DNA from 4 places in the Paenibacillus sp. CB74 genome. Region 1 is predicted to be linked to each of the others. Evidence: predicted binding sites of a transcription regulator. Region 1 holds the regulator's gene; each other region holds the start of a gene.
What was found. The regulator Rex, encoded in region 1, represses fermentation and respiration genes when NADH is low (regulators of the CRP and FNR family bind a similar motif). The targets are predictions, from matches to a motif close to TTGTGAAATATTTCACAA.
Positions count from the first base shown of each region.

Region 2: the regulator Rex is predicted to act here: its motif matches at 3,927-3,944, upstream of nadA (quinolinate synthase NadA).
Region 3: the regulator Rex is predicted to act here: its motif matches at 1,703-1,720, upstream of ACX9NY_RS25490 (cytochrome ubiquinol oxidase subunit I).
Region 4: the regulator Rex is predicted to act here: its motif matches at 2,659-2,676, upstream of nirB (nitrite reductase large subunit NirB).

Region 1 covers NZ_CM146009.1:1,038,667-1,047,053, forward strand. Annotated here, with positions in the region: gene dinG (ATP-dependent DNA helicase DinG) at 12-2,873, shown strand; gene ACX9NY_RS04835 (redox-sensing transcriptional repressor Rex) at 3,093-3,746, shown strand; gene ACX9NY_RS04840 (amidohydrolase) at 3,733-5,037, shown strand; gene ACX9NY_RS04845 (DUF5590 domain-containing protein) at 5,077-5,607, shown strand; gene ACX9NY_RS04850 (hypothetical protein) at 5,908-6,435, shown strand; gene ACX9NY_RS04855 (AAA family ATPase) at 6,428-7,930, shown strand; gene ACX9NY_RS04860 (3-hydroxyacyl-CoA dehydrogenase family protein) at 8,064-8,387, shown strand, end outside.
Region 2 covers NZ_CM146009.1:5,263,005-5,271,391, reverse strand. Annotated here, with positions in the region: gene tilS (tRNA lysidine(34) synthetase TilS) at 1-979, shown strand, start outside; gene hpt (hypoxanthine phosphoribosyltransferase) at 1,032-1,571, shown strand; gene ftsH (ATP-dependent zinc metalloprotease FtsH) at 1,672-3,717, shown strand; gene nadA (quinolinate synthase NadA) at 4,017-4,955, shown strand; gene nadB (L-aspartate oxidase) at 4,991-6,625, shown strand; gene nadC (carboxylating nicotinate-nucleotide diphosphorylase) at 6,622-7,488, shown strand; gene ACX9NY_RS23350 (type III pantothenate kinase) at 7,495-8,265, shown strand; gene hslO (Hsp33 family molecular chaperone HslO) at 8,369-8,387, shown strand, end outside.
Region 3 covers NZ_CM146009.1:5,764,831-5,773,217, forward strand. Annotated here, with positions in the region: gene ACX9NY_RS25480 (glycosyltransferase) at 1-75, opposite strand, end outside; gene ACX9NY_RS25485 (tetratricopeptide repeat protein) at 72-1,373, opposite strand; gene ACX9NY_RS25490 (cytochrome ubiquinol oxidase subunit I) at 1,842-3,257, shown strand; gene cydB (cytochrome d ubiquinol oxidase subunit II) at 3,202-4,257, shown strand; gene cydD (thiol reductant ABC exporter subunit CydD) at 4,259-6,166, shown strand; gene cydC (thiol reductant ABC exporter subunit CydC) at 6,168-8,105, shown strand; gene ACX9NY_RS25510 (MraY family glycosyltransferase) at 8,210-8,387, opposite strand, start outside.
Region 4 covers NZ_CM146009.1:433,420-441,806, reverse strand. Annotated here, with positions in the region: gene ACX9NY_RS01960 (M42 family metallopeptidase) at 1-1,032, shown strand, start outside; gene ACX9NY_RS01955 (hypothetical protein) at 1,214-1,537, shown strand; gene ACX9NY_RS01950 (metal-dependent hydrolase) at 1,782-2,489, opposite strand; gene nirB (nitrite reductase large subunit NirB) at 2,766-5,195, shown strand; gene nirD (nitrite reductase small subunit NirD) at 5,254-5,580, shown strand; gene ACX9NY_RS01935 (formate/nitrite transporter family protein) at 5,630-6,412, shown strand; gene ACX9NY_RS01930 (YfbR-like 5'-deoxynucleotidase) at 6,657-7,286, shown strand; gene ACX9NY_RS01925 (response regulator transcription factor) at 7,287-8,096, opposite strand; gene ACX9NY_RS01920 (cache domain-containing sensor histidine kinase) at 8,099-8,387, opposite strand, start outside.

The sequences.
Region 1 (8,387 bases):
CGTATATTGCAATGAAATTTGCCGTATTGGATTTCGAAACAACCGGCACGCAGTCCGACGGTGAGATTATACAAGCCGGACTTGCCATCATAGATCATGACTTCAGCATAACTCAAATATATAGTTCTTATGTGAACCCTGGTGTCCCGATTCCCCCGTTTATCTCGGGGCTAACGGGTATTACCGATGAAGATGTGGCGGACGCTCCATCACTCGAAGAGATGATGATGGAGATGGTTCCGCTGCTTAACGATGTGGTGCTTGTTGGACACAACGTCGCTTTTGATTTTCACTTTTTGCAGAATGCTCTTGACCGTTGCGGTTATCTGCCGTTCACTGGCCGTATTCTGGATACCATTGATTTTCTGAAGATTACGTTCCCATCACTGGGTTCTTATCAACTCGGTTATGTGTCTTCTGAATTTGGATTTCAACATGATCGCCCTCACCAGGCCGACAGTGACGCACTGGCGACAGCCTATGTGCTGCTCAAGTGTCTGGATGAGTTAAAGGAATTACCGCTCATAACGATTCAACGGCTCAGTGACCTGTTCGCACCAGAAGACAGTGACTTGGGTTGGTTCTTGGACGGGATGCGCAGTGAGAAGGAAGCAGAGCCGATTCAGGATCTGGACGGACATACCTATTATCGGCAGCTTGCTCTTAATGTAAGTGATTGGACCGATATTGGTGCACCACGTGATGAGCGGGAAGGTAACCCCCTCGATGGTGTAAGCTTCGAACAGTTTATGGACCAGGTTCGGGAGAACCTGAAGGATACGCTGGATCATTACGAAGAGCGTGAAGCGCAGACCCAGATGTTCAGCAGTGTAAGGCAAGCCCTGGATGAAGAGAAACATCTCTTGATCGAAGCTGGAACAGGTACCGGTAAATCTCTGGGTTATCTGCTGCCAGCGATATACGAAAGTGTGAAACAAGAACAGAAAGTCATGGTCAGCACGCATACGATCAATTTGCAGGAGCAATTGAGAGAGCGAGATATTCCGATGCTGACCCAAGTGGTTCCGTTTCCGTTTAAGGCTGCTGTCTTCAAAGGACGTGGACATTACCTGTGCCTGCGCAAATTTGAACACAAAATCAATAAACGTGAATTCGCCACGCCCAAAGAGGATTATTTCACAGCCGCTCAGATGATTGTGTGGCTCACACAGACTGAAACTGGAGATGATGAGGAGCTTAACCTTAGCGGACGCGGAGGCGACTTCTGGGAGACTGTACAGAGCGAATCCGAGTCCTGTCTGGGAAGATCCTGCCCATGGTTCCGCAAATGTTTCTATCATCGTGCCAAACATGAGGCCGGGTTGTCTGATATCGTAATAACCAATCACTCCAAATTGTTTACCGATGTCAAAGCAGCACATCAGTTGTTGCCAGCCTATGAGAGTCTTGTGATCGATGAGGCCCATCATCTCGAGGATGTAGCTGGTAAACATCTTGGAATGCATATGAAATACTTCACGTTGGTTCATACCCTGACCCGTCTGTTCAAAGACAGTCGTAATGGACAACTGCCTATGCTTCGTTCGCAGTTATCCGGGCATGAAAATTCGGTGCAATGGGGCTCCATGGTAGATCAGATGTTCCCGCTAGCTGTTGAGGTTAAGGAACTGTGGGATCGTATGAGCGATGCCCTGTTCGGTCTTTTGCCTGAACGAAGTGATGCTTCACCGGGAGAGACAGGGCAATTTTCCCTGCGCCTGAAGGCATCTCAGAAACCTGCGAAATGGCAGGAGTTGCAGGATCTGGAGAACCAGATCTATGTGACTCTGGGCGATTTGGTTCGCAAAGGGGACAAATTGCTGCTTGAGGTGAAAGAGGATCAGGATGATTATCAATCGGATAGTCTGATTACGGACATTACAGGACTGCTGAAAGATCTGACCACATTGAAGGAGAATCTGCGATTCTTCATGCGTATGGATGATGCCAAAACGGTGTACTGGATGGAAGCCAGCGGTCAGTTCCGCAGTAAATCTCTTCAACTGTACGCCGTACCTGTCGATGTCAGTACACAACTGAAGGATTTGTTCTTTGATAAAAAGAAAAGTGTTGTGCTTACATCGGCTACGCTCTCTGTAGATAAGTCATTCCAGTTCATGATTGAGCAGCTTGGCTTACAGGAAGCCTCTGAGAATAATCGGCTGTTAACGTCGATGCTGCCATCACCTTTTAATTATCGTGATCAGGCACTTCTAGTGATTCCGCGTGATTTCCCGAGTGTGAAAGGCAGTGTGGGTGATGCGCACTTTGTCAATATGCTGGTGCAATCACTCGCAGAGACCGCAATTGCCACGCGTGGACGCATGATGGTTCTGTTTACTTCATACAAGATGCTGCGACAGGTCTATGATCCGCTGAAGGAGGCACTGTCTGGTAACGACATCTCGTTGTTGGGTCAAGGTGTGGACAGTGGAAGCCGCTCCAAGTTGACTCGCAGGTTCCAGGATGCCAAAGCTACGGTACTCTTGGGCACAAGCAGCTTCTGGGAGGGTGTAGATATCCCGGGAGAAGCACTGACCTGTCTCGCTATTGTGCGTCTGCCTTTCCAGCCGCCGAATCATCCGTTGGTTGAAGCCAAGAGTGAATTGCTCCAGGAGCAAAAGAAAAATCCATTCATGAAACTGTCTGTGCCGCAAGCGGTCATTCGTTTCAAGCAAGGATTTGGCCGGTTGGTGCGAACAGCGAAGGACAGAGGTATTGTCATTGTTTATGATACACGTGTGATCGAAGCGTACTATGGCAAATTCTTTTTATATTCATTACCTGGTCCCAAAATGGAGCATATGCTCACGGAGCAGATGGTTCCCCGAATTACCGAGTGGTTAGAAAAACCTCTTAATGAACAAGAATAATGGTTAACTTTGTTCGTTATATCATTGCATGACACTATCGTTTGGCGTTAAACTTTATTAGATATTTCCGTATCCGATTAAAGCAGTTGCACGTAAGAACTTATAACCTAAATTACAAAGAGCATTCTGTATAAAATGTCACGTCTATCTTTGAGTTTATACAGAATGCTCATCTTTTCATCTATTATTTTATCGTGGCATTGGTAAGGGGGAGCAAGAATGAAATCGGATAAAATTTCGGAAGCGGTGGTACGACGTCTGCCTGTATACTTGCGCTATTTGAACGAGTTGCATCAGCGTGAGGTGGCTACTGTTTCTTCTCAAGAGCTTGGACAGAGGTTGGATCTGAATCCGGCCCAAATTCGAAAAGACCTGGCTTATTTCGGTGATTTTGGTCGAAAAGGGATCGGGTATGATGTATCCTATTTGATCGAGAAAATTCGTCACATTCTCAAAATTGATCAGCAAATTAATGTAGCTTTGGTAGGTGCTGGTAACCTGGGACAGGCCTTGTCCAACTACAACGCATATCTGAAAGACAACATGAAGATTGTTGCTGTATTCGATGCATATGGACCGAAGATTGGTAGTCAAATCAACAGTTTGACGGTAAAACCAATGAATGAATTAACGGAAGCGGTTAAGACAGATAACATCCGCATCGGAATTATTACAGTTCCGGATACGGAAGCTCAAAATGTAGCCGATCAACTTATTGAGTCGGGAATCGAAGCGATTCTTAATTTTGCACCAACCATTCTAAAAACACCGCCACATATCCGCATTCACCATGCTGACTTTACAACGGATCTGCTTAGTTTGGCCTATTACTTGGAGACTGGAAAGGACGACGAGGAAGATGACAACAAATAGATGGGTAATTCACAACGGCAAATTTGCCGTTAATGAAGGCACTACATGGAACGTGGTTCATGGATACATGGTTGTCGAGAATGACAAGATTGTGCATATTGGTGAGACATTGCCGGATGGAGACGAAAATTGTACCAAAGTGGATGGAAAAGGATTGTTCTTCCTGCCGGGTCTGATCAATACGCATGGTCATGCAGCGATGTCGTTGCTTAGAGGACACGGGGACGATCTTGCGTTACAAGTATGGTTGCAGGAAAAAATGTGGCCGATGGAAGCAAAAATGACTTCTCAAGACGTATATTGGGGAACTTCGCTATCCGTGCTTGAAATGTTGAAAGGCGGAACTACAGCTTTCCTGGACATGTATGATCACATGGATCAGGTTGCCAAAGTTGTGGAACAATCCGGCGTTAGAGCAGCACTTGCACGTGGTGTAATCGGGCTGTGCTCGGAAGAAGAGCAATTGCGGAAGCTGGAGGAGTCGGCAGCGTTTGCGCGTGAGTGGAATGGACAGGCAGATGGTCGCATCACAACCGTAATCTCGCCACACGCACCATATACATGCCCTCCTGACTACATAGAGAAGCTTGTACAGGTCGCAAATGATCTTAACCTTCCGCTGCATACACATATGTCGGAAACGCTTCGTGAAGTGGAGCAGAACGTTACAGACTATGGACTGCGTCCTGTGGCACATCTGGAGAAACTGGGCTTTTTCTCCCGTCCATCCCTGGTAGCACATGCGGTGCATCTAAATGATGAAGAGATTGAAATTTTGGCCCGCCATGATGTGGCTGTATCCCATAACCCGGGAAGTAACCTGAAACTCGCTTCCGGTGTTGCGCGGGTACCTGCATTACTGAAAGCAGGAGTTACCGTGTCACTCGGAACCGACGGACCGGCAAGCAACAACAACCTGGATATGTTTGAAGAAATGAGACTGGCTGCATTGATCCACAAAGGTGTGTCTGGTGATCCGACTGCCGTGCCAGCGGGCGAAGCGTTACTACTCGGAACTTCATATGGTGCTAAATCCATCTTCCTGAACAATACCGGTGCGCTTCAGGTAGGCATGAAGGCTGATTTCATCGCCCTGGACATTGAACAGGCACACTTCTACCCACATACAGACCTGATCTCGCATACGATTTATTCAGCCTCTGCCAAAGATGTGGAGCACGTATGGGTAGATGGGAAACAAGTGGTTAAACATGGCGAATGTCTGACGCTGGATGAAGAACGCATTTTGCGTGAGTCTCAATTGGCATTTGATGGTTTGCTTGCGCGTTAATTGCATTGCGGAGCATCATAGGGAAAGGAAGTTCGGCTTTTGAAGAAAAAAAAGAAGTGGATATGGATTTCGCTGCTTGCACTAGTTCTGATTCTGTTTGGACTTCAGCGTTATTACGTGTATGTCACACAGGACCAGCGTAAGGAAGAAGCGCTCGCGATACAGGCAGCACAGGAGCAACTGGGCATTACATCTTATGATGAATTGCGTAAGTACATCTGGGGTGATAAAGAAGGCTCTGACAACATCTACTGGACCCTGCTCGGCAAAAACAAGGATAACCAGGATGTTATGGTCTGGGTTAAATTCGATGCAAACAATCAACCTGCTACAGGTGCTAACGCTATACACAGTGAACTGCTGCAGAATGGCATGTCCGAAGCACAGATACGCAATCGCTTTAGTTCCGAAGTTCCAGCCGGTGAGATTAAACGAATCATGCCCGGAGTTGTGAATGGAATATATGTGTGGCAAGTGTATTATAAAGACGGTACGCATAACCACTATCGGTTTTATCGTTTTAGCAATGGAGAACAGGTAGACTTGGTTTACACACTCCCCAACAGCTAGAACAAATAGAGTAACTTAGCTAGAGAATCGTAGAAATGAAAGAACCGGCAGACGGATATCCGACTGAACCGGTTCTTTGTGTTGCCTGTGAACAGTTTTGATTTAAATAGTTAAAATTAATAATTTATTCATATTTTCGCCTTCGAAATTGTATATACGATGTGATATACTCAGTTATGTACTCAAAGTTACATTCATAACAAATAAACCTGTCGAAATTCTCGCAGGAGTCAATGTGCACATATTCGTATATACCAATAGGCCAGTAAGTTAGGCCAAAATCTGGGAGGGGTAATTCACTTGAAGCTAAAAGTATTGCCTATTGCTTTAACTGCCGTCATTTCAGCCGTTGTGTTGTTTGGAGGTTGGTTTGTGTATCGTCAGGTGGCTTTGCAGAATCCGATTGAAAAGATGGTTACCCAGTACGATGGAGTCAATGACGTTCAATTAACTATTAACCGCAATGACGTACAATTGAAACTGGATCTGCAACCTGATGTTGATTTGGGCAGACTGGTACAATATATTCACAAAGAAGGACAGACCTTGATTGGAACTCGCTCATTAAAGTTGGATGTTGTAGATCATTCCAGTGAAGCACTGGAAAGCTGGTGGGGTGATGCGATGTTTACCGTAGCTCAGGCGATGGAGAACAAACAGTACACCGAGATCACACCAACATTGTCCAAGATGGCTACGAATGGAATAAAGGTAAATACAGCGATGGATGACAACAATGTATATGTCAGTCTCAGAGACGGAGATGCCAGCAAATTTATTATTCTGCCGCGTGTGCCCGGTCAGATAGGAGTGTGGCCTAATGCCTAAGTGGACCAAAGAAATTGCCATTGGATTTGTCCCCGTGTTGATTATTTTTCTTGCTTTTACTGGTGTTAATATTGTTCCGATTCTAATTGCAGCGGTGTTTGTTGGAGCTTTGTTGTTCATGATGCAAATGCGTGGCGGGATTACCGTAGGCGCTGCACAGGAGCGTAAACGGAAGAAAAAAGGTCCTTCCAAGCTTACTTTTGAAGAAATTGGTGGTCAGGACAGTGCCAAGCAAGAATTGCGTGAAGCACTGGACTTTCTCATCAAACATGAAGAAATTCGCAAGTTCGGGATTCGCCCGTTAAAAGGGATCTTGCTGACAGGCCCTCCAGGGACAGGGAAAACGTTGATGGCCAAAGCGGCTGCGCATTACACCGATTCTGTTTTCGTTGCTGCATCGGGCAGTGAGTTTGTGGAAATGTATGTTGGTGTTGGTGCCAGCAGAATTCGGGATTTGTTCAAGGATGCGAGAACCCGTGCCACCAAGGAAAATAAAGAAAATGCTATTATATTTATCGATGAGATCGATGTCATCGGGGGGAAACGTGAAGGTGGACAACAGCGGGAGTATGATCAGACGCTGAACCAGCTCTTGACGGAAATGGATGGAATTTATTCTTCCGATACCCCAAGAATACTGGTTATTGCTGCAACAAACCGCAAGGAAATGCTGGATAGCGCCCTGACACGTCCAGGACGTTTTGACCGCCACATTCAAGTGGACTTGCCTGACAAGAAGGGTAGAAAGCATATTCTGGAATTGCATGCGGTGAATAAACCTCTGATGAAGGAAGTGAATCTGGAGAAGACAGCGGAAGAATCGTATGGTTTCTCCGGTGCGCAGCTTGAAAGTGTGATGAACGAAGCAGCGATATATGCCATGCGGGATGGGCTGTTACACATAGAACAACGGCACTTGTCTCTGGCTATTGATAAAGTTATGATGGGCGAGAAAACAGATCGTGAGTCCAGTGTGGAAGAGAAGAAAAGGGTTGCCATTCATGAATTGGGACACGCCATTATGGCTGAACTTGTTCGTCCGGGCAGTGTAAGCCAGGTGGCACTCAGTCCGCGTGGACAGGCGCTGGGATATGTGCGTCATAACCCGCAACAGGAACAGTTCCTTTATACGAAGCGTTTTCTTGAAGAGCAGATCATGATTGCACTTGGAGGAGCTGCTGCAGAGGAAATGTATTACGGTGGACGTTCTACGGGTTCGCGCAATGACTTTGATCAAGCAACCAATGTCGTGCAAACGATGATGGCTTCCGGATTGACTTCTCTTGGGATTGTGAACATGGATATGGTTACCACCGAGGAGCTCATGCGAGAGAATAAATTAATATTGCAAGAACTCATGGAACAGACGAAGCGCTTACTTGAAGAACAACGGACAATTTTCGACAATTCACTCGACATCCTGATTCGAGAGGAAGTTTTGTCCGGCGAACAATTTCGTTGTCAATTTCGTGACAGTGCCCGTTTACCAGCATAATTTCTTTATGCTGGTTATTTTTTTTTACATTTCACTCGTGCTAAGATATTATTATATGTTGGGTCGAAATTTGTAATTTTCGGCGAACAGGGTACAATAGAGAAATAGAGAACCGAAAGGATGGAGCAGAACCATGTTTTTCAAAAAAATAGGAGTTGTCGGCGGCGGTACGATGGGGCAAGGTATTTCCCAAATGCTCGCAGCCAAAGGACTTGATGTGCTTCTCGTGGAGCATACAACACAAAAACTGGATCATGCCTATGACATGATCGAAACGAACCTGGATAAACAACTGGAGAAATGGGCGATTACAAAAGCGGAGAAGAAATTGATTCTTTCCCGTATTACCAAGGTAGCTCATTTAGCTGAACTTGGAACTTGCGATATGGTCATTGAGACGATTTCAGAAGATCTGGATGCGAAAAAAGCAGTATTCAGCCAACTGGACCAAGTTTGC
Region 2 (8,387 bases), 2.6 Mb from region 1:
GTCGGGACTCTCGGGAATGAAGTTTAAAAGGCGAGAAAAAAATGTGGAACTTATTCGTCCATGCCTTCGTATAAACAAGACAGACCTTGTAGAAGCTTGTAATACCCAGGGTTTTATGTATTTTAATGATGAAAGCAACACCCTGCGTAAATATCGGCGTAATGCCATTCGCTTGGATGTGCTTCCTTTTTTGGGGCAGTATAATGGACAACTCACGCCGTCATTGAATCGGCTTGCCGAAATTGTGGGTGATGAAGACGATTTCATGGAGCAGAGTGCATATGACACATACAGGTGTCTAGTGCAGGTGAACGGCGGAAGGCAAACCTTTGAGGTGCCTTCCTTCTTGAAGTTACATGTCGCTTTACAACGAAGGTTGATTAAACTAATATTGAATTATCTGCCTTTGGACAGTGATTTTGTCGACTTTACCCGTATAGAAACCATTCGACACAAGGTCATGGAGACCCATGTGACGACCTGGAGCCTGGATATAGGACAGACACTCGCCTGCACTCGGGAGTATAATCTGATTTCTTTCGGCATACGGACGGACGTACAGGATCAATCTTACGAGTATCGTCTTGCGCAATGGAGTGGAACTTATGAGCTTTCACTCACCCCAATTAATCGATATATTCGGTTGATGACGGTGAGTCCCGAGGACTATCATGTACCGGAATCGGCGGATCAAGCCGCGTTTGATGCGGATCAACTGCTTATGCCGCTGGTTGTGCGTTCACGGTTACCTGGAGATACCATGAAAGTAATGGGATTAAACGGAAGCAAAAAGGTGAAAAATATTTTCATCGATGAGAAAATCCCCCCATCTGTCCGTCCACGTATTCCTGTGGTATGTGATGGAGCAGGTCATATCATCTGGTTACCGGGTGTTCGACGGTCCAATGTGGCTCCTGTCAGGGAGGGCACTTCCGCAATCCTGTACATGACTGTAGGCGATTCAGCGATTCAGGGGTAGTGGTTATGGTTCAGGTAAGGCTTTCATAGTATAACTTAGGAGGTTCGCACAGTTGCAGAACGACATTCAAGAAGTATTGATCAGTGAAGAAGAAATTCAGAGTAAAGTCAAGGAATTAGGTGCAACACTAAGTGCCGAATATGCAAACCGCAATCCTTTGGTCATTTGTGTGCTCAAGGGTGCGTTTATATTTATGGCTGATTTGGTTAAAAACATAACGGTACCTGTTGAAATGGATTTTATGGCGGTATCCAGTTACGGCGCTTCCACCAAGTCATCAGGTGTTGTCAAAATCATTAAGGATCTGGATGTGTCCGTTGAAGGACGGGAAGTTTTGATTGTCGAAGATATTATCGACAGCGGACTTACACTCAGCTATCTGATTGAACTGTTAGAAAACCGCGGTGCCGAATCGGTGCGTGTGGTTACGCTGTTCGACAAGCCTTCAGGCCGTAAAGTTGAGTTGGAAGCTCATTACACAGGCTTTGACATTCCTGACGCGTTCATCGTTGGTTACGGTTTGGATTTTGCGGAGAAGTACCGGAACCTGCCCTATATTGGGATTTTGAAGCCGGAAGTCTATAGTAGCTAATATCCTGCCCGACCCAAGCCTTGAGCTGTTCTTGGCTTCTGTTGAGAAGCCATGTCGGGCTATGTTAAAATAATTAAAGTGTCTCGAGAGGAGGTAGGGGATGAATCGGTTCATCCGGAATTCTGGTTTTTATTTGATTCTTTTTTTAGTTGTGGTGGGGATAGTCCAGTTCGTCAGCAATGGCGGCGAAGCCACCGATAATCCTAGATATGATCAGTTGCGTGCAGCGATCAAAGCCAACAATGTCTCTGAATTGACGGTTCAATTCAACGGTCAAACGTATCTCGTGACCGGTCAATACAAGAAGGCACCAGATGGCGCCAAATCAGAAAATTTCTCAACGTATATTCCTCCTACGGATGAGGCAATTAGTGAGCTTGTAGCTGCAAGTGAAACTAACAATTTCCAATATCATCAGGAGCCAATGAAAGGTGACAGCATCTGGTTGACGTTGCTGACTTCCTTTATCCCTTTGATCATTATGTTCCTGCTGTTCTTCTTCCTGTTTAATCAGGCTCAAGGCGGCGGCGGTAAAGTAATGAACTTTGGTAAAAGCCGTGCTCGTCTCTATAACGAAGAGAAGAAGCGGGTTACATTTGAAGATGTTGCGGGTGCTGACGAAGAGAAACAGGAGCTTGTTGAGGTTGTAGACTTCCTCAAGGACCCTCGTAAATTCGCAGCAGTAGGTGCACGGATTCCTAAGGGCGTATTGCTCGTAGGTCCTCCAGGTACAGGTAAAACGTTGCTCGCTCGTGCGGTAGCCGGTGAAGCGGGTGTACCATTCTTCAGTATTTCAGGTTCCGACTTCGTGGAAATGTTTGTCGGTGTCGGTGCATCACGTGTACGTGATTTGTTTGAAAATGCAAAGAAAAATGCGCCATGTATCATCTTTATCGATGAGATTGATGCTGTAGGACGTCAGCGTGGTGCTGGTCTTGGTGGTGGTCACGATGAGCGTGAGCAAACACTTAACCAGTTGCTCGTTGAAATGGACGGTTTCGGAGCTAACGAAGGTATTATCATCGTAGCTGCAACGAACCGTGCAGATATTTTGGACCCTGCCTTGCTGCGTCCAGGACGTTTTGACCGTCAAATTACGGTTGACCGCCCTGATGTAAAAGGCCGTGAAGCTGTCCTGAAAGTACATTCCCGTAATAAACCACTGACTAAAGACGTGAAGATGGATATTATCGCGAAACGTACAACAGGTTTCTCTGGTGCAGATTTGGAGAATCTCTTGAACGAAGCGGCATTGCTAGCAGCACGTCGTAATCGTAAAGATATTTCCATGAAAGAAGTTGACGAAGCGATTGACCGTGTCATCGTTGGTACGGAGAAGAAAAGCCGTGTCATCAGTGATCGTGAGAAACGAATCGTTGCTTATCACGAAGCAGGCCATACCATTGTAGGATACTTCCTGGAACATGCTGATATGGTACATAAAGTGACCATTATCCCGCGCGGACGTGCGGGTGGATATGTAATCATGTTGCCAAAAGAAGACCGTATGCTGGTTACCAAGCAGGAACTGTTGGATAAAGTAACCGGACTTCTCGGAGGTCGTGTAGCTGAAGAATTGTTCATCGGAGAGATTGGTACTGGTGCATACAGTGACTTCCAGCAAGCGACAGGTATTGTTCGCAGCATGGTTATGGAATACGGAATGAGTGAGAAATTGGGACCTATGCAATTCGGAAGTTCACAAGGACAGGTATTCCTTGGTCGGGATATCGGTCATGAACAGAATTACTCGGATTCCATTGCGTATGAGATTGATCAGGAAATGCAACGCTTTATCAATGAATGTTATGAGAAATGTAAGGACTTGCTTGTTAAACATTCAAAAGAGATGCATCTGATCGCTCAAACTTTGCTTGAGGTAGAGACTTTGGAAATGGATCAGATCAAGCAATTGATCGAAACAGGTTCCTTAACTCCAAAAGCAGAGAACGACAATGATGGTGAAGGCACACCAACTGAAGGCGGAGAGCCAATCATCGACAACATCGGTGATGTGCGTGTCCGTATTCAAGGTAAAGATGAAACGCCTGAGTCACCAGCAGGAGATATTCCAAACGAGTCTCCGAATCTGGAAAAAGGTAATAACAATAACCCGGATGATGGCGGAACGAAGCCAACGTCTTAATGAATAATACATCTGGCTATGCCAGCAGGTGAAATCAGGAGAGCCCTTGGGCTCTCTTTTTTTGTCCATTATTTTAAAAGAGGATAGATACAGATAAACGGGAGTTAGATGGCGAACCAGTTAGCAAACAGGTGGTTAAGGTGCTGTACCGGGCCTTTTTCATTTATTGACAGAGTCGTGAACGTTGTGTAGATTAGTTGTTAAACCGCTTGTGATTCGTTTCTCAAGCGACATTAACGACTTAGGATGGCCCTACGAAACAGCGTATGACGCTGTCCCGATAAAGGAGAGGATCACAGGTGGAAGCTCTGGCTTTAGAGCGCAAGGCTGAGATGAACCGCGAGCTGCGTGAGCGGCTGATGGAATTGAAGAAGGAACGGAATGCCATTATTCTTGCCCATTATTATCAACGTGACGAGGTACAGGAGGTTGCTGACTTCCGTGGAGATTCGTTTTTGTTAGCCCAGAAGGCAGCACAAACCGATGCCGATGTAATTGTTTTCTGTGGTGTTCATTTTATGGGTGAAAGCGCTAAAATTCTGGCGCCGAACAAAACAGTTATTATTCCGGATGAACGTGCGGGCTGCCCGATGGCAGATATGGTGAACGTGGATGGACTACGCAAATTGAAAGCACAACACCCTAACGCCAAGGTGGTTACTTATATCAATTCCTCGGCTGAGATTAAGGCTGAGACTGACATCTGTTGTACTTCAGCGAATGCAGTTCGGGTTATTCAATCGGTGGATTCCGACGAGATTATCTGGGTACCTGATAAAAACCTGGGACATTACGTGCAGCAGCATACAGACAAAAAAATGATTATCTGGGAAGGTTACTGCAACACGCATGATATGCTCACAGTCAAGGATGTGGTGGAGATGAGAGCCAAACATCCAAATGCAGAGTTTGTTGTTCATCCAGAGTGTCGCCCTGAGGTTGTGGAAATGGGTGATTTCGTGGGCAGCACGACAGCTATTCTGGAGTATTGCAAAAATTCATCAGCGAAGGAATTTATCGTAGGTACCGAAGATGGCACAGGATATCAGCTTCGTCTGGATAGTCCGGATAAACAGTTCCACTTTGCTACCAAGTTCCTCGTATGTCCCAATATGAAGGTGAACAACTTGAAGAAACTGGTGAAATGCCTGGAAACGATGAAGCCGCAGATCTACGTGCCACCGGCTGTTGCCGACAAAGCCAGAGAATCACTAGAGCGCATGTTGTTGGTAAAATAGGATGCGCTACTCTTGCTCCAAGACAGGTGAATAACATGATACCGCAATATTTAGTTGATTTTGATCTGTCTGCGCTACCCATTGTAGAGACGGATGTACTGGTTATAGGCTCAGGGATTGCTGGCTTGTTTACTGCTATTAAGGCCAGTGAACAACAACGTGTATTAATGATCACGAAGAAGTCATTACTTGAAAGTAACACCAGATATGCGCAGGGAGGAATCGCTGCGGTTATTGCTGAGGATGATTCACCTGCTTACCACTTGCAGGACACACTTGTTGCAGGAGCGGGCTTATGCCGCTCCGAGGCGGTAGAGGTATTGGTAAATGAGGGTCCGGACGGAGTGAAGGAATTGATTCGTCTGGGTACTTTGTTTGATCTGGAGAACGGCGAGTTGGCATTGACGCAGGAAGGTGCGCATAGCCACCGCCGTATTTTGCATGCCAACGGGGATGCCACGGGATATGAGATTGTACGTGCACTTGCTGTCGAAGTGAATGAGCATCCCGGGATTGAAGTATGGGATGAGCATTTTGTTGTTGACCTGATTACAGAGCGAGGGGAATGCATTGGCGCACTGGTTCAAAAGGATGACGGATCGCAAGTGTTCGTGAAAGCACAGGCAACCGTTCTTTGCTCTGGCGGGGCAGGGCAACTATACCGATACACAACGAACCCGGATGTAGCTACTGCCGATGGTGTAGCAATGGCCTACCGGGCTGGGGCTATCGTGCGTGACATGGAATTTATCCAATTCCACCCCACCTCTCTTTGTTACCCGGGGGCCCCGCGTTTCCTTGTGTCAGAAGCCGTACGCGGTGAAGGAGCATATTTGCGCAATGTGAAGGGCGAACGCTTCATGGATCGTTATCATGTCCAGCTTGAACTGGCCCCACGCGATATCGTGGCACGAGCGATTGTTAGTGAGATGGAGTCCACCAACAGTACGTTCGTGTATTTGGACATTACGCATGAACAGCCAGAGATGATCAAGCACCGGTTTCCTACCATATATGAGACATGTATGCGTTATGGATTGGACATGACAACCGACTGGATTCCCGTCGCACCTGCTGCCCATTACATGATGGGTGGCGTGAAAACGGATTTAAGTGGAGAGAGCAGTATCTCCCGATTATTTGCTTGTGGAGAGGTATCTTCTACAGGAGTGCATGGAGCTAACCGACTGGCAAGCAACTCCTTATCAGAAGCGATTGTATTTGGCCGGAGAATTGTTGAGCGTATTCAATCTCTTCCTCCGCTTGGTTCATTACAAGGAAGAGTGGGTGCGCCTTCATCTGCGGGCATGAATAGCAAGATCAACAAGATCATGGAAGAGCAAAAGCCGGTATCCGAAAGACGCTTACGATTACAGAAAATGATGGTTCGTCAGGTAGGCTTGCGCCGAAAAGGTGAGGACCTGCGGAAGGCCATGGAGAAGCTGCAACAGGAATTGCAGTTTTTTGATCAGACACTTACTCATAAGGAAGAGTTGGAGTATGCCAATCTTCTGACCTGTGCCTGGTTAGTTACCGGTGGCGCATTACACCGCGAGGAGAGTCGGGGGGCTCACTATCGTGAGGATTTCCCGGTACGTGATGATATGGTGTGGCAGAAGCATAGTCTGCAGCAGCGAGAACAAGCGATTGTGGAGGAATTGATGTCATGATACTGAACGGATATAATGAAGGGCTTATCGAATCAATCAAAAACTGGCTTCGTGAAGATGTCGGTGCAGGTGACGTTACAACGAGTGTGACGATCCCAGCAGGCAACCAATCCAAGGCTATTATACACGCCAAAGACAATGGTATTATTGCAGGCATGACTGTGGCTGAACTTGTATTTCAGATCGTTGATCCTGATCTTGTTTTTACACCGAAGGTAACAGACGGAGACAAGGTTACCCACGGCACAATTTTAGCCGAGGTAGAGGGAAGTACACACTCGCTACTTACGGGGGAACGACTGGCACTCAACTTGCTGCAACGTATGTCCGGGATTGCTACGCGTACGCGTGCTTACGTTGATCTGCTGGATGGACTTGAGACCAGACTTGTGGATACACGTAAGACAACGCCGGGTCACCGATTACTTGAGAAATACGCAGTGCGCGTGGGTGGCGGAGCGAATCATCGATTCGGACTGTACGATGCCGTTATGATTAAGGATAACCACATCAAGGGTGCAGGCGGAATCACTGAGGCGGTACAGCGTGCGCGAACCGTTATTCCACACACGATGACGATTGAAGTGGAGACTGAAAATCTGGAGCAGGTGAGAGAAGCCTTGCAAGCCGGGGCAGATATCATTATGCTGGATAACATGCATCCAGAACGGATGCGTGAAGCGGTTGAGCTTATTCGTGAACAGGCTCCTCATGTGAAGGTTGAAGCATCCGGTAACGTATCCCTCCAGACCATTCGTGGTATTGCTGAGAGTGGTGTGGATGTAATCTCGGTTGGCAGGTTAACCTATTCTTTTGAGAGCCTGGATATCAGCCTGGATTTAAATGAAAAGAAAGAGGGGTGAACCTCTTTGATTCTAGTTGTAGACGTGGGGAACAGCAATATGGTGCTCGGCGTATATCAAGGCCGGGAATTACTGCACCACTTTCGTCTGAGTACATCCCGTCAGTCAACAGTGGATGAATACGGCGTATTGATTTATAATTTATTTCATATGTCGGGTATCAGGGCAAGTGACATCGAAGGTGTCATCATCTCATCTGTGGTTCCGCCACTGGTGAATGTCATCGAAGCGATGTGTGAGAAATATGTAGGCAAAAAAGCTTTACTCGTCGGGCCCGGCATCAAAACCGGCTTGAACTTGCGATATGAGAACCCTCGTGAAGTGGGTGCAGATCGTATTGTTAATGCAGTAGCGGCCGTTGAGAAATATGGCGGCCCTCTCGTCGTGGTCGATTTCGGGACCGCAACGACCTTTGACTGTATTGACGAGAAAGGTCACTACCTGGGTGGAGCTATTGTACCTGGCATTCAGATCGCCACGGAAGCCCTCTATGAGCGGGCATCCAAGCTGCCTCGTATAGAGCTGGAGAAACCTAAAAAGGTCATTGGCCGTAATACTATTCATGCCATGCAAGCAGGTATTATATTTGGCTATGCAGGGCAGGTAGACGGTATTGTAGAACGCATTCGCGAAGAGATGGGTGCGAAACCCAGAGTTATCGCGACAGGTGGTCTCGCTACACTTATCGCAGAAGAAACCCGTAGTATAGAGGAAGTTGATCCGCTGCTTACGCTTGAAGGGCTGCGTATTATATATGAGCGGAACCGGGAAAGGTGAGCATAGAGACGGCATACAGCGGGCTGAGATTACAGCTTAAGTGTTGTGCCGTTTTTTCTGTGTTACGACTATTATGGCGATACGCCAAAGGAGGCTGAATGACTTGGAAAACAACAACAAGC
Region 3 (8,387 bases), 2.1 Mb from region 1:
GGTTTCGGTTCGGATATTCCTGTGCACCATCGGCCCATTCAACTGTTGCCTGCGTTTCTTCGGGTCCAGCATCATGGCACCTCCCCAAGCAATTGCTGTACGGCATGATCCAACAACTCCAGCTCGACAATCCGGGCGAGCGCATCTTCATCCTCCAGTGCCGTTTCGAGAAAATGTCTGACTGCCCCGTGTCTGTCGCCTCGCAGGGCCAGCACACTTCCGGATAATTGCTGATAATCCCGGCGACTGGCATCATCCTGAATATCGACTGCATGAACCAGCGCCAGTGCCTCTTCCACGCGACCTGTCTCCTGATAAATGCGGAATTTCCAATGTCTCGCGGTTTCTCCGCCAAGTTCGTCCAGGGTGCGCAGCGCGGTTCCATAATCATCGTTCATACGTAGTAATTCCGCTCGTACAAGTTGATCTTCTCCTGCCTCCAACCAGCGACATAACTGTTCATAATGATGTCGTTCCTGTTCGTCGGATGCACTAATCCCGTACACCAGCAGGGCGTCCTCCAATTGTCCGGCCCGGGCATGGATGGCAGACAGGAAGCGATAGTGGGAGATCACACAATCACTTCGACCATTCAGGACCGCTTGGGTGAATGCCTCTTGTAATGATTGGATGGCCCGAGAATCTTCAAGCAAGTACTCATAGGCTGCGAGCAAAAAGGATATGGTCTCATGCGCCCCTGCTTTGGCTCGAAGCTGGCGATAGAAATCAGCACGTACACTGCATTGAAGCAGGGTAACGCTATCCGGAGTGCCTGACAGGATCTGCCGCAGCGCATGCAGGAAGAACAGTTCGTAGTCCCGGAGAGGGACTTCGAGATTATCCTTTTGCACCGTACCCGCTTGTGAAGGATCTTCGCCTCCCAGCCAGATGGCGCGTACGCCTTGGAATAATAGCTTCATATATCGTGTTTCGGAGGATGTACCTACCAGATCAGCGATACCCACCAGTTTGGAAATACTGCTTTCCCACAGGGGAGAAGAGGCTTCGTCTCCGACAGGCTCAGGGAGCAGGACAATACATAGCTCTGGTTCCAGCGAAGCTGCAGCCATGAGCCAGTAGGGATGAGTAACCACTGCCACAGTGCGTGGCTCCATCAATAGCTGCTCGGCTTCAGGTAAGGAGATTACAGTGATCACCGCAGGTACATCCTCTGTTTGCGTCAGACTGCTGACATAGTGGACCTCGCCCTCAATCGATAGCAGTGCAACAATATCGGGATAGGGAAAGGATGACCATCCTCCTTTGCGAGGGAAGAGAACATATCGGACAGGGGGCTGTTCTGCGACAGCTGCACGGGCCTTATCCGGACTGGCTTCGGAGTCTTCACTTGGTAACGGCGCAGGTTTTTCCATGAATCGTTCACCTCACCTTGACTGTAATAAGGAGCGTCCTTCACTATGCATGTGCTCCATGCTTCCACTTCATATGTAAAGCCCTCACGGCACTTCGCATGATATGCCTGAGACTAACATATGGGCATTCCGTCCCAAACATGAGTATCTTCCATGAATAGATGAAGTAGGCAAGCCATTATAGAGCTTCCTTAAGCTCCAATCCTCTAATTTCGGCTTCACTACACCTTCTCGATACTGTAAAAAAGATATTTGAATTCGCACTACAATAGGCTGATTTTTATCTTTTGTGTGACCAGGATCACTTTTTTTTGCTCTAAACACGGAGATTGTGATAATTCTCACATGTATAAAATAGGGAATCTGGCACAATACGTTCATCAACGTATTTGGCGGACAGACAGCGAAGGTGCAGCTTCAATGCCAAATACGCATACTGCGAAGTGAACAGAAAGAAGGGGTAACGGTATGGATCCGATTATGTTATCGCGTATCCAATATGCACTTACAACGATTTTCCATTTCTTCTTTGTCCCGCTATCCATCGGTCTTGTGCTGTTGGTTGCAATCATGGAGACGTTGTACGTTGTTAAGGGTAAGGAAATCTACAAAACGATGGCCAAGTTCTGGGGCAAGCTGTTCCTGATTAACTTTGCCGTCGGGGTTGTCACAGGTATTCTGCAAGAATTCCAGTTCGGCATGAACTGGTCCGAGTACTCCCGGTTCGTGGGGGACGTGTTTGGTGCGCCACTGGCTGTTGAAGCGCTACTCGCGTTTTTTATGGAGTCTACATTTATTGGGCTGTGGATATTCGGATGGGATCGTTTGTCCAAAAAAGTGCATCTGGCCTGTATCTGGCTGGTGTTTGTCGGCACATTCCTGTCCGCGCTGTGGATTCTGGCAGCCAATTCATTTATGCAGCATCCCGTCGGCTTTGAGATCAACAACGGCCGAGCCGAGATGAATGATTTCTTCGCACTCATTACGAATGGTCAACTTCTCGTTGAGTTCCCACATACGATTTTTGGGGCATTGATGACAGGGGCCTTCGTTGTCACCGGGATCAGTGCTTACAAATTAATGAAGAAGCAGGATGTAGAGATCTTCCGCAAATCGTTTAATATTGCGATCATCATTGGACTCGTTTCTTCATTAGGTGTGGCTTTCTCGGGACACTTTCAGGCGCAATATCTGGTGGAGACACAGCCCATGAAGATGGCAGCCAGTGAAGGCACATGGACGACGACAGAAGATCCGGCACCATGGACGGTAGTTGCTTTTATCGATCCAGACAAACAGGAGAATACCGGTGAGATCAAAATCCCTGGATTGCTCAGTTACCTGTCCTACAGCAAGTTCTCCGGCAGTGTCACAGGCATGAAGGAGCTTCAAGCCGAGTATGAGCAGACGTATGGACCGGGGAATTACATCCCGCCGGTACGAACAACGTTCTGGAGTTTCCGTATTATGATCGCAGCGGGTGGCTTAATGATTTTGTTATCCCTGTATGGTACGTTTCTGGCCATGCGCAAGAAGCTGGAGATTGCAGGAAAGTGGTTCATGCGTCTGATGGTAATTGCTATTTCTCTGCCATTTATCGCTAATACATCTGGTTGGATCATGACCGAGGTTGGCAGGCAGCCGTGGACAGTGTTTGGCTATATGACGACCGAAGCCGGTGTCTCACCGAACGTATCCGCAGGAATGATCCTGTTCTCGACCATCGCTTTTACCGCTGCGTATACGGTTCTCGGTATCGTGATGGTATACCTGTTCGTACGTGAGATCAAGGCAGGGCCATTTGCAGTCGATAAGCCGGAAGATCACGATGAATCGGCCGATCCGTTCGGCGTGGATGGAGGTTATTCCGTTGTCACTAAGTGAGTTGTGGTTTTTGCTGATTGCCGTATTGTTTGTCGGTTTCTTCTTTTTGGAAGGTTTTGATTTTGGAGTGGGGATGTCTACAGGCATTATTGCCAAAACGGACCGTGAACGCCGGACCCTGATCAACTCGATTGGTCCCTTCTGGGATGGTAACGAAGTATGGCTGATTACAGCAGGGGGTGCCATGTTTGCTGCCTTCCCGCACTGGTATGCCACGATGTTCAGTGGTTTCTACCTGCCGCTTGTGGTCGTATTACTCGCCTTGATTGGTCGCGGGGTTGCCTTCGAATTCCGCAGTAAAATGAAACAGCAGCGTTGGCGCAAAACATGGGATATCATCATTGTGGTATCCAGCGCGCTCCTGCCTTTCCTGTTCGGCGTAGTCTTTGCCACGTTCATGAAGGGTCTGCCCATTGATGGGGAGATGCAGTTGCGCGCAGGATTCTTGGATATCGTTAATCCGTACACTGTAATTGGTGGTTTGAGCGTAACCCTACTGTGTCTGGTTCATGGATTGCTGTTTGCCTCCCTACGAACAGTCGGGGAACTCCGAGAGCGTGCCTTGAATACAGCGCAAAAATTGATGCTGCCGCTAGCTGTACTGCTTGCCGTGTATGCGATATTGACGTATTTCATGACCGATGTGTTCGCCGTTCGCGGCTGGGCACTGTGGATCATGGTTGTACTTGGTGCAGTTTCACTTGCGCTTGCGGCATACTTCATTCGTCAGAAGCGTGAAGGTTGGGCTTTTGGTATGACAGGTGCTGTGATTGCAATTGCCTTTGCTTCGGTATTTATCGGACTGTTCCCAAGAGTGATGGTGAGTTCCTTTGGAGCGGCATATGACCTGACCGTATACAATGCGGCATCTGGTGCGTATTCCTTGAAAGTCATGACCATTGTAGCTTGTACACTGCTGCCATTTGTTCTTGGGTATCAGATCTGGAGTTATTATATCTTCCGCAAACGCCTGAACGAGCAGCACCACCTGGAGTACTGATATGGGACGGGGGCTGCTGAAGCTGCCGGGCATCCGGCCAGTACTCGCGCTGGCATCAGCGCTGGTACTGCTACAGGCGATGACGATCATTATGCAAGCCAAATGGTTGGCACAAGCCATCACGGCATTGTTTGAAGGTTCATCCGTAACGGAGCAGTACCCGGTACTGCTGCTGTTCCTGGCTGCTTTTGCCGCCCGATACGCTCTATCCTTCTGGTTACAACTCGTGACATCACGATATGCGGAGAGGACAGGGACTGATCTGCGCAGACAGATGGTGGAGCAGTGGTTCAGACTTGGGCCGCGTTATGCCAAGACCGAGGGCACAGGCCATCTGGTTACACTGGCACGTGAGGGCACCGCTCAATACAAGACGTATCTCGAACTGTTCATTCCTCGTATGCTGGGCATAGGATTCACACCCATCGTCATTTTGCTGTATGTGTTCAAGCTGGATATGATGTCCGGGGTTATTTTGATGCTGACACTCCCGATCCTAATCGTGTTCATGATTCTGATTGGCCTCGCAGCTCAGCGTAAGATAGACGGACAATTCAGATCCTACAAAGCGCTCGCTAACCATTTTGTCGATACCCTGCGTGGGCTGGAGACGCTAAAAACATTGGGACAGAGCAAAACACATGAAGGCTCCATTCGGCGGGTCAGTCAGCGGTATCGGAAAGCGACGATGTCTACCCTGCGTATGGCCTTTCTTTCTTCATTTGCACTCGACTTCTTCACCATGCTGTCCGTTGCTTCCGTGGCGGTTAGTCTGGGATTACGTCTGACGGAAGGACATATGTTGCTCGGTCCTGCACTGACGGTACTGATTCTCGCACCCGAATATTTCCTGCCTGTACGTATGCTCGGCGCTGATTATCACGCCACATTGGATGGTAAGGAAGCCGGAGCGGCCATTAATCAGGTGATCGAACGGGGTAGAGCCGCTGAACAGAAACAGAAGGAAGCCTATGCTAATGTTGTTGCGCATGCGGTTACGGCAGAGGACGAAGCAGGATCTACACCATCATTATCTTCGGGTAAAAGGAAAGTCGGCATCTCGACGATACGTGTCGTGTTGAGTGACAACATGGCTGCGGTGCATCCTGATCTTGATCCCGATGCTATTCCTGAGTTGGATTCTTCCTTTTCCTCCAGATCCTCTTGGAATGAGAATAGTAGACTCGCACTTACGGATGTACAGGTACGGCATGAGGATGAAGGTCCATATTCGCTAAAGGATGTCACATTTCAGACCACAGGTCTCGGCAAAATCGGTATTATTGGCGCCAGCGGAGCAGGCAAGTCCACATTAATTGATGTATTGGCTGGTTTCCAGTTACCTACTTCGGGTCAAGTACTGGCTAACGGACAGCCGGTTACATCGGATATGCTCGAATCCTGGCGAAGACAGACGGCAGCGATCCCGCAGCATCCGTATATCTTTAGTGGAAGCCTGGCCGATAACGTTCGTTTTTACATGCCGGAGGCTTCGGATGCGGAGGTGGCCAAAGCAGTTAGCGCTGCCGGATTAACCAAGTTACTGTCCTCATTATCCGGTGGGCTGCATGAGCCTATTGGGGCTGGCGGCAGACAGCTCAGTGGTGGGCAGGAGCAACGGGTGGCATTGGCAAGAGCCCTGCTGAGCAAACGAAACATTCTGCTGCTCGATGAACCGACAGCACATCTGGATGTGGAAACAGAGTATGAACTGAAACAGACGATGCTGCCGCTGTTCGAAGGCAAACTTGTATTTTTGGCTACCCATCGTCTGCACTGGATGCCGCATATGGATCGGATTATTGTTATGGATGGCGGCACGGTGGCAGAGACAGGAACACATCAGGAACTGCTGGCAAGGCAAGGTGTATATTATCAGATGATTCAGGCCCAGATGGAGGCGATATAACATGAAGTCCGGATATGAACATATGGAGGCCGTCCGTAACGGCAAAGAAAAAAATAGCTGGATTGCTCCGTATGTGGCACAGTACCGCTGGAGATTCATCGCAGTCATTGCGCTAGGCACTTGTGCTGCACTGTGTGCGGTACTGCTGCTGTTTACATCCGGATTTCTGATCTCCAAGTCTGCGCTGCGTCCTGAAAATATTCTGATGGTATATGTCCCCATCGTAGGTGTACGTGCATTTGGAATATTCCGCGCGGTGTTTCGATATATCGAGCGCTTGGCAGGACATGATGCCGTACTGCGGGTATTGGCCGATCAACGGGTGAAATTATATCGCATTCTGGAGCCACAGGCCCTGTTCTTGCGTTCTCGCATGCAGACCGGAGATGTACTTGGAGCACTCGCCGATGATGTGGAGCGGTTGCAGGATATTTATCTACGTACCGTCTTTCCCGCTGTAACTGCGCTTGTAATGTACGGCGGGGCTGTGATTGCTTTTGGCAATGTGGATCTGGGATTTGCGGTGTGGATGGGCTTGTATATGTTATTCCTTGTTGCCGCGCTACCTGCGATTTCCCTGAAAGTGACGTGGAAATGGCGTGTGCGGCTAAAAAAAGAAAACAGCAGGTTGTATACCCGTCTGACTGACGGTGTGCTTGGACTGGGAGATTGGCTTGCAAGTGGACGAGCAACCGAATTTGTTCAGCAGCAGGAAGAGGCGGAAGAACAGGTCGACATGGTTCGTCGCAAGTTGCGGCGTTGGACACGTTGGCGTGATCTGATGGCCCAGTATGTCATTGGCTTGATGGTCGTATCAGTTACAGTATGGGCCGGAAATGCCGCTTCTGTCGGACAATTACCTGTCGTGATGATTGCTGCTTTTGTGTTGGTGTTATTTCCGCTCACGGAAACACTTCTGCCTGTAGGGGATGCTGTGGAGCATCTTCCACAGTACCAGGAATCACTGGACCGCTTAAAACAGCTGGAAGGGAATCCGGATCTTCCGGGGCAGACGGGAGTGGGCGATATTGGCGGAAAAGGCGAGTCGATCTCTGCAGTAAAAAACAGCAACCCGGCGGCTAGACAACCATCAGAATCCTTACCCGCTACAGATGATACTCAACACAGACGAATTCGTCTGCGCATTCCGCCCAAACTAAGAGCAGACATCGAGATCAATCGCGTTAGTTATCGCTATGCACCGGATGATCCTTACGCTGTGCAGGATATCTCCCTTCATTTGCCGCAAGGCAAACGATTAGCTATCCTTGGGCGAAGCGGTGGCGGCAAGTCGACCTTGTTGAAGCTCATTCAGGGTGCCTTGCTTCCGTCTGCGGGGAACATTCTGATCAATAATGCACCTGTGCAGACGCTGGATGAGAGTGTGCCTGATGTCATCGCAGTGCTGAATCAGAGCCCACACCTGTTCGATACCACGGTAGCCAATAATTTACGGATTGGTCGTCCACATGCAACGGATGAGGAGATTCGTCAGGTGGCTGCCCAAGTCGGTTTATCCGGTCTGATTGAATCCTTGCCGCAGGGATATGATACACCGATGCTGGAGACGGGTCTGCGTTTCTCAGGTGGGGAAAGACAACGAATTGCACTTGCCCGGGTACTGCTCCGGGAGACACCTGTTGTGATATTCGATGAACCAACCGTGGGGCTTGATCCCGTGACGGAACGTGAACTGATGCGCACCATTCTGGACAGCTTGCAAGGCAAAACGATGATCTGGGTCACCCATCACCTGATTGGTGCGGAACAGATGGACGAACTTATTTTTATGGAAAATGGACAGATTGCCATGCAGGGTTCTCACGAACAACTGCTGGCTGGGGAAGAGCGATACCGCCGTCTCATTGAACTTGATCGGCCGGGATGGACAGGGCGGCAGCAACATGAACAACCGTTGCCGCCGGCGGCTTCGAGATAAGTGTGAGCCAGTGAGCGCGAATCAGATAAACATAACAAAGAGACGAGCCAAGAAATCTTGGACTCGTCTCTTTTTCTAGGATATGACCGCGTTGTTGCGGATACTTACATCTCTACCAACATCAATATGATGGAGGAAAGGCACAGACAAGTGCTGACGAGATAGAGCACAGCAACCACCTGTTTGTGATTCAATCCGGCACGCAGCAGTCGATAATGGGCTTGACTCGCATCGGCCTGGTAGATTGCTTTACCTTGAATGAAGCGTTTGATCACGACAAAG
Region 4 (8,387 bases), 610 kb from region 1:
TTTCCCTCCGCATCCGGTTTTGAACGTGAGCTTCGCGGCTGGATGAAAGAGCAGCTTTCCGCTTATACGGATGAGTTCGTCCAGGATCGCCTAGGGAGTCTATTTGGTGTTTTACGGGGAGAGGAATCCGGTCCTAAAGTTATGGTTGCCGGACACTTTGACGAAGTTGGTTTCATGACTACGGGCATTACCGAAACAGGTATGATCAAATTCCGTCCACTGGGTGGATGGTGGAGTCAGGCTGTACTTTCTCAACGATTGGAAATCATCACACCTGATCGTCGGATTACCGGAGTTGTTGGTTCTACACCTACACACTTGCTGGACGAGTCCCAGCGGAACAAACCTGTTGATCTGAATTCCATGTATCTCGATATTGGAGCAGACAACCGTGCCGAAGCAGAATCCTGGGGCATTCATCCAGGGATGCAGATTGTGCCAATCTGTGAATTCACGCCGATGGCGAACCCGAAAAAAATCATGGCCAAAGCGTGGGATAATCGTTACGGCGTAGGTCTTGCACTTGAACTGGTTGAAGCGTTACACAAGGAAAAACTGCCAAACACACTTTATGCTGGTGCAACGGTTCAGGAAGAACTGGGGCTTCGCGGCGCACGTACGGCGGCCAATCTGATTCAGCCTGATATCTTCTTCGCGCTTGACTGTAGCGCGGCGAATGATATGACAGGTGACAAACAGTCATTTGGACATATCGGAGAAGGAGCATTACTTCGTATTTTTGACCCGGGTATGTTCACTCATCGCGGAATGGTGGAATATGTTCAAGATACGGCTTCATCGAATCAGATCAAAATGCAGTATTTCATCTCACCAGGCGGTACTGATGCAGGCCAAGTTCACCTGAGCGGCATTGGTGTGCCCTCAACAGTGATTGGGATCTGTGCACGTTATATCCATACCTCTTCTTCCATCATTCATACGGATGACTACGATGCGGCCAAAGAATTGATTGTAAAACTCGTTAAAGGTCTTGATCGGACAACGATGAATACCATTATTGATAACGCGTAGTTCAGTTACATGGAAAACACTTAAATAATTATGCCTGAAAGAGATGTCCCGTCAGACCGGGATGTCTCTTTTTTTGGTTTTAATCAACTAGATTAATAGGTCGAACATTATGGAGAATGCCACATAAGATATACGATAATGGAAGATCAATAACCAAGCACCAACCAGTGGGGGACCTGTTATGGCAGTGGGAAGAAACGGAAAATCGAATAAAGGTTCTAACAAAAAACCAAACGCTGCTAATACCCTCCTTAATGGAAACCTCAAGGGAAAAAATCTCGAATTGATTGTAGCAGCGCTATTGGTGAGCGGAAAGTTGAGAGTGGATGCTGTCACGTTGTTTCGTGAGGCTACATTGGTTGTGGAATTGGTTGGTCAATATAAAACACTTCAAAAGGTCACACCCTCCAATTCAGACAAACTGGTACAATTCCTGGATGAAACCGGCGGCGATATGACGCTGAATGATGTTATACAGGCATTTCAACAGAGGATCAATTCCTAATCGCCAAGAAATGAGGTGGACATCATGTCCGAGTTTGACGGAACCGGGTTTGCCGAACTGTTAATTGTGCTTATTCTTGTTGTTTTATTTGTTTATGGCTCTACTGACATCGGAACACTCACTGGCTCACCTACTTCAACCTGATCTTATTGTAAGTCCTAACAGTAAAAATCCCAGTTCATCTGGAGAAAATGAACACATCAAAATGCCAATCCGATTCACCGGACTGGCATTTTATGTATCATTACAGAAATAATGGCGAGAACGCAAACCACGCCAAAATAAGGGTAAGCACAATGCAGACATTCTCTACAACGGCTCCATGTTTGGTTCCTGTACTCATCAGATTGGCTCGTATGCGCCACTTGAGCGGTGGTAACGGACGAATGCCACGATTGGTTAATGAATCGGCCAACAAGTGCATCGCGTACGCTGTGCCTCCCGCTACCCAGATCTCTGGTCCCTGCTGCTGGGTTGTACTGTAGAGTAAACCAGCCCATATCGCGGTGCCGTATAGGGTATGCGTTAATCCCCTATGCGTTAGCGTGGTGCACAGCATAAGCAGGCTGCCTGCAATCAGATTCCACGGAGCAAATGCGTGGCCGTAGAACACCAGGCCGAGTCCAATGGCGAACATCAACACTTTACGAAGAGAACGCGAAGGCAGGAATGACACGAGCGCAATGAGAATCGCAAGCAGCAGGTTCCATGGTTTGGCATGAACATAGAAGTACACAACCACAGCTGTCGGCAAAAGAACGGTCTGTAACAGCCTGATGAGACTGTTAGGCAAGGCTCTCGATACCAGCAGCGAATTCGGCTCATCGATGTCAGGCAATAACGAACCAATCAGAGCAACCGTAACTGCGGGTGCAGTCACCGGCATACCAGCCAACTGAAGTACAGATAGCGAAACGCCTGTCCCGATAATCAGGTGGGATCTTCCCATCATGATGCAAAAACGTCCTTTCGAAGAAATGGGGAACATACATAGCCCACTTTTGATAGTACAACGAAACCAAAACAAGAACAATAGTTCGTATTTCTTATTTATATAAAAATAAATATCACTTTCTGTGATGGGGCTCACACTATTAAATTTATGACTCTTCTATCTTTATTAGTGAATTAAATCACATAAATTATCGTCAACACCTTGTATAATTTCAAATATAAACCACTAAAATTGCAGGTAATGTACAGCGTCTATTCAAGGAGGCATACACACATGAACGGAAAAAAAGAGAAACTCGTTATCATTGGTAACGGTATGGCAGGAATCAGTACCGTCGAACAAATTTTGAAATTAACTACGCGATTTGATATTACCGTTTTTGGCACAGAGCCCTATCCTAACTACAACCGCATTATGTTGTCATATGTACTGGAAGGCAGTAAAACACTGGATGACATCGTGCTGAATGATCTCCACTGGTATGAAGATTATGGTATTACACTCCATACTGGAACAACTGTAGCCCGAATTGATTCGGATACACTTGAGGTCATTACGGAGGATGGAACTCGCTTTCCTTATGACAAAATTATCATTGCAACAGGCTCCAACTCCTTCATTCTCCCCGTACCGGGGCATGACAAAGAAGGTGTCGTTGGTTTCCGTGATATCGCCGATTGTAACGTCATGCTCGACGCTGCTAAACAGTACAAACGAGCGGCCGTGATCGGGGGCGGACTGCTGGGTCTTGAAGCGGCAAAAGGTCTGGTACAACTTGGCATGGAGGTTACCGTAGTACATCTGATGGAAGATCTGATGGAGCGTCAGCTTGATCCGCAAGCTTCAGCCATGTTGAAGGCCGAACTGGAACGTCAAGGAATTCGGTTCAAAATGGGCGCACAGACTTCCGAACTGCTTGGCGGTGAACGGGTTGAAGGCATTCGTTTTGCCGATGATTCCGTGCTGAATGTTGACTTCGTGGTCATGGCTGTAGGGATCAAACCGAATACAGCTGTAGCCCGTGAAAGCGGTATGGAAGTGAACCGGGGTATTGTTGTGAATGACTACATGCAGACTTCACTTGAGAATGTCTATTCGGTTGGGGAATGTACAGAGCACAGAGGGGTATGTTACGGCCTCGTTGCCCCATTGTTCGAGCAAGGCATGATTCTCGCGAAACATATCTGCGGTGTGGAGACCGCTCCGTATGAAGGCTCTGTAGTATCAACGAAATTGAAAATTTCGGGTGTGGACGTCTTTTCAACTGGTGAATTCATCGACAGTCCGGAGCACACCGTCATTTCGCATAAAGACGACTGGAAACGGACCTACAAAAAAATTCTGCTCCGCGATAATAAAATGGTTGGTGCTGTTCTATTCGGTGACATTACGGATTCTGCCGAATTGCAGAAGTTAATCAAACATCAGACTGAAATGACTGAAGAACTGTATAGCTCACTCATGGGTACAGGTTGCGGCGGTCATAAGAAAACAACCTCTGTTGAAACGATGCCGGAAGACGAAATCGTCTGCGGATGTAACGGGGTCACTAAAGGAACGATTGTTGATGTCATTACCAACCAGGGCCTCACTACTGTAGATGAAATCAAAGCCTGTACGGGTGCAACCCGCTCTTGCGGTGGATGTAAACCGGTTGTGGAACAGATTCTGCAATATGTACTTGGTGATAACTTCAGCAGTGGAGCCAAACAAGGCATATGTGGATGTACTTCCATGGGACGGGATGAGATTGTAGCCGAGATTCGTGCAAAGGGATTGCAAACAACCAAAGAGGTCATGCATGTACTGGGCTGGAGTCAGCCTGAGGGTTGTTCCAAATGTCGCCCGGCAATCAACTATTATCTTGGCATGATTGCACCGGACACGCATGAAGATGAGAAGGAATCCCGTTTTGTCAACGAACGCATGAACGCCAATATTCAAAAGGATGGAACGTATACGGTCGTACCTCGGATGTATGGCGGGGTGACTACACCAGAGGATCTCAAACGCATTGCTGACGTTTCAGTCAAATATGATGTGAAAGCAGTCAAAGTTACCGGCGGCCAGCGCCTCGACTTGATTGGTGTCAAAAAAGAAGATCTGACCAAAGTTTGGGCTGAACTCGATATGCCTTCAGGTTATGCATACGCCAAATCGCTGCGCACGGTCAAAACATGTGTCGGCTCCCAATTCTGCCGATTCGGTACACAGGATTCCATGGCGATGGGTGCTCGCATTGAACGGAAATTCGAACGTCTGGATCTGCCTGCCAAGTTCAAATACGCTGTCAATGGCTGTCCACGGAACTGTGCAGAGGCATGTACCAAAGATATCGGTATCGTTGGTAACGACGGCGGCTGGGAAATATTCATCGGTGGTAACGGCGGTATTAAAGCAAGACTTGCTGATTCCCTGTGCAAAGTGAAAACAGATGAAGAGTTGATTGAACTGTGCGGAGCTATCATGCAATATTACCGCGAGACAGGTAACTATCTGGAACGGACTTCGGAGTGGGTGGAACGCATGGGTCTGGAGCATATTCGTTCGGTTGTCGTCGATAATCTCGAAGAACGTAAAGCATTGATGGAGCGGATTGAATTCGCACTTGAACATGTCGAAGAACCTTGGCAAAAAGCGATTCGCAATGAGGAAGGCCAAAGCAAAATGTTCCACGGCATCGAAGTATCGGCTCGTCCATAAGCAATCCCGCATGATCAACACGATCAGAACGTTAAATAGATAAAAGGAGTGGTTTAAGATGACGACAAAACAATCAGCCACCTACTTCCCTGCCGGAGTAGTTGAAGAATTCCTGCCGCGAATCGGAAGAGTCGTTGAGATTCAGAACCGTCAGCTTGCTGTCTTTCGTGCATCGGATGGTACCATCTTCGCTGCGGATAATCACAACCCCCACCCCAAAGGTGGTCCACTGGCAGAAGGCATCGTGTCAGGACATTATCTGTACGATCCGCTGTATGATTGGAAAATCGACCTCACTACAGGTGTTGTGCAAGCACCGGACAATGGTCAAGTGCAGATGTATCCTGTGAAGGTAGAGAACGGCCAGGTCTGGATTGAGATATAGTTCCATTGAAACGTTCATAGATTGATGCAAAATAATGGGGGAAACCGTGATGTATACACCAAGTGTTGAGGGAATTATTGAAGCTGCAGTTAAAAAAAGGGATCAGATGAACTCCAACCTTTCACGCTACATGGTTGCCGCCTTAATGGCGGGTGCCTATGTAGGACTTGGCATCGTTCTGATCTTCAGTATCGGTGCTCCGCTCCTTGCAGCACAGTCACCACTGCAAACCATGTTGATGGGCATGTCCTTCGGACTCGCCCTCACGCTGGTCATCTTTGCCGGATCGGAACTGTTTACAGGCAACAACATGTTTTTCACCATGAGCACACTCGCGGGCCGGACCACAGTTAAAGATACACTGAAAAACTGGGGACTCGTCTTCCTCGGCAACTTACTGGGTGCGATCCTGCTCAGCCTGCTTATTGTAGGTAGCGGCCTGTTCAAAACGGCTGCACCTGAACATCTGTTATTCGTCGCTTCAGCCAAAAAGATGGCCGCTCCCGTATCGGAGTTGTTCTTCCGCGGCATTCTCTGTAACTGGCTGGTCTGTCTGGCGATCTGGATGGCTGCTCGCACCAAAGAGGATATCGCCAAAATTGCGCTTATCTGGTGGTGTCTGTACGCCTTTATTGCAAGTGGGTATGAGCACAGTGTGGCCAATATGACTTTGCTTTCCCTGTCCTGGCTGTTGCCAAACCACCCGGATACCATTACACTGGCAGGCTGGTTCCACAACATGATTCCGGTAACGCTTGGTAATATCATCGGCGGCGCCCTCTTTGTCGGAATGGCTTACTGGTATACTTCACCGGTACGTAAAAAATCATAATTCTTCATTCAACTGCCACGATGGACGCCGAACTTACGTTCAGTCACATCGTGGCTTTTAAGGTTTATCATAAGCTGCGTACTCTCTCGTATGGTTCCCCTTTCATGCTCTCGTCCTTCTATAAAATAATTAAAACTGCATTTTACCTTCGTCGCTATCCGCTTTAATCCACAGTTGACATAACTGGTGTATAGTCGATGGATACTCGCACTTATACTCAATCAAGCAAAGGATGATCGCTTATATGGGAATTCATACGTACTTCAGGTCTTTGAATGATCTTGAACGTATTATTCGTACACCTGGCAAATTCAAATTCGAAGAACACAGCGTCTCCGCTCATTCCTGGAAAGTCGTACAATACGCCAAAACACTTGCAGATATTGAGGAGCAGCATGGCGTCACCGTGGATTGGAAGAAGTTATACGAAATTACGAGCAGTCATGATTATGGCGAAATCTTCATCGGTGATATCAAAACACCCGTCAAACATTATTCACTGGAGCTGCGTTCGATGCTGCAAAAGGTGGAAGAAGGCATGGTTGAACATTTTATCAATGAAAATATTCCTGAAGAGTTCCAGCCTATTTTCCGCAGACAGCTGCGTGAGGGCAAAGACCAATCGGTCGAAGGACTGATTCTGGAAGTCGCAGACAAGATGGATCAGGTATATCAAGCTTTTGCCGAACTCCAACGTGGCAATACGGAGAAAGAATTTATCGTCATGTACCGTTATGCCTTGGTCAAAATCAAAAATATCGACCTCCACTGTGTGCAATATTTCCTGAAACTGATTCTCCCCGACATGATTGAAGAAGGTATTCGCTCCCCGTTTGATATTCGTAAAATAACCGAAGAAGCTCTGGCTCAGTAATCAGCTCAAGTCAACATGGTTCTCTTCATCCATGGACAGGGCTTTTTTTCGTTCCTGCAATTGCAGTCGGTACTCGCTAGGGTACATGCCAGTTTTGTTTTTGAAAATCCTGCTGAAATAATGGGAATCACTATACCCTACCGCTCCACCAATCGTCTTGATATCCATATTCTCATGGGTGACAAGCATACGTTTCGCTTCATTGATTCGCAGACCTGTCATATATTTCAGCGGAGTCTCCCCCGTTACTTTCTTAAAACACTTTCCTAGATAGTCCACACTAAAATGCATCTGTCCCGCCATGTCCTGAAGTGTAATCTCATGCATATAATTCTGCTTCAAATACAGCTTAACAGCCTCTGCGATATCCTCCGGCTTCACCTGCTCATCCAGCACGGCACTGACATGGGCAAGCGAATCCACAGCGCTCCCAAGCTTCAATTCCATCGCATCCAGCAGTGAACGAAGTTGTTCTTCGGACAATGGCTTGAGGAGATAATCCTCCACCTTGTAGCTGATCGCCTGCCGGGCATATTCAAACTCATGATATCCACTCAGAATGACTATTTTCACATGTGGATAAGCAAAGTACAGATGTTTGGCGAGTTCCAATCCATTCATCACGGGCATCTGTATATCCGTTATAACCAGATCAGGTACGGAATGTTCAATGAGCTGTAAAGCTTCCTGACCATTCCTCGCTTCACCAATCACCTCGAACCGGGTGTCCAGCTCTCTGAATTTGCGCGAGACATTCCGGCGAATCAGGGCTTCATCTTCCACAATAATCGTTCTATATTTGATTGTCATGGTTAGCCATGCTCCTTTCCAATGGAACCACCTATTGTAATCTGGACACCGCCGGAAGGCTTGTTCGTAATCTGCATGTAGGCTGCCGGGCCATACCATAATTTCAATCGGACCCATATATTCTTAAGTCCCATTCCGTTAATTTCGAGTTCCGGCATACGCTCCCACTCCTGTGACTGTTCGATGTACTGCATGATCTTGGCAAGTGCCTCAGGTTCCATGCCAGGCCCGTTGTCTTCCACATGGATCTGCCAGGTCTGCTGTACTGCATCCATATCCCCAGTAATATTC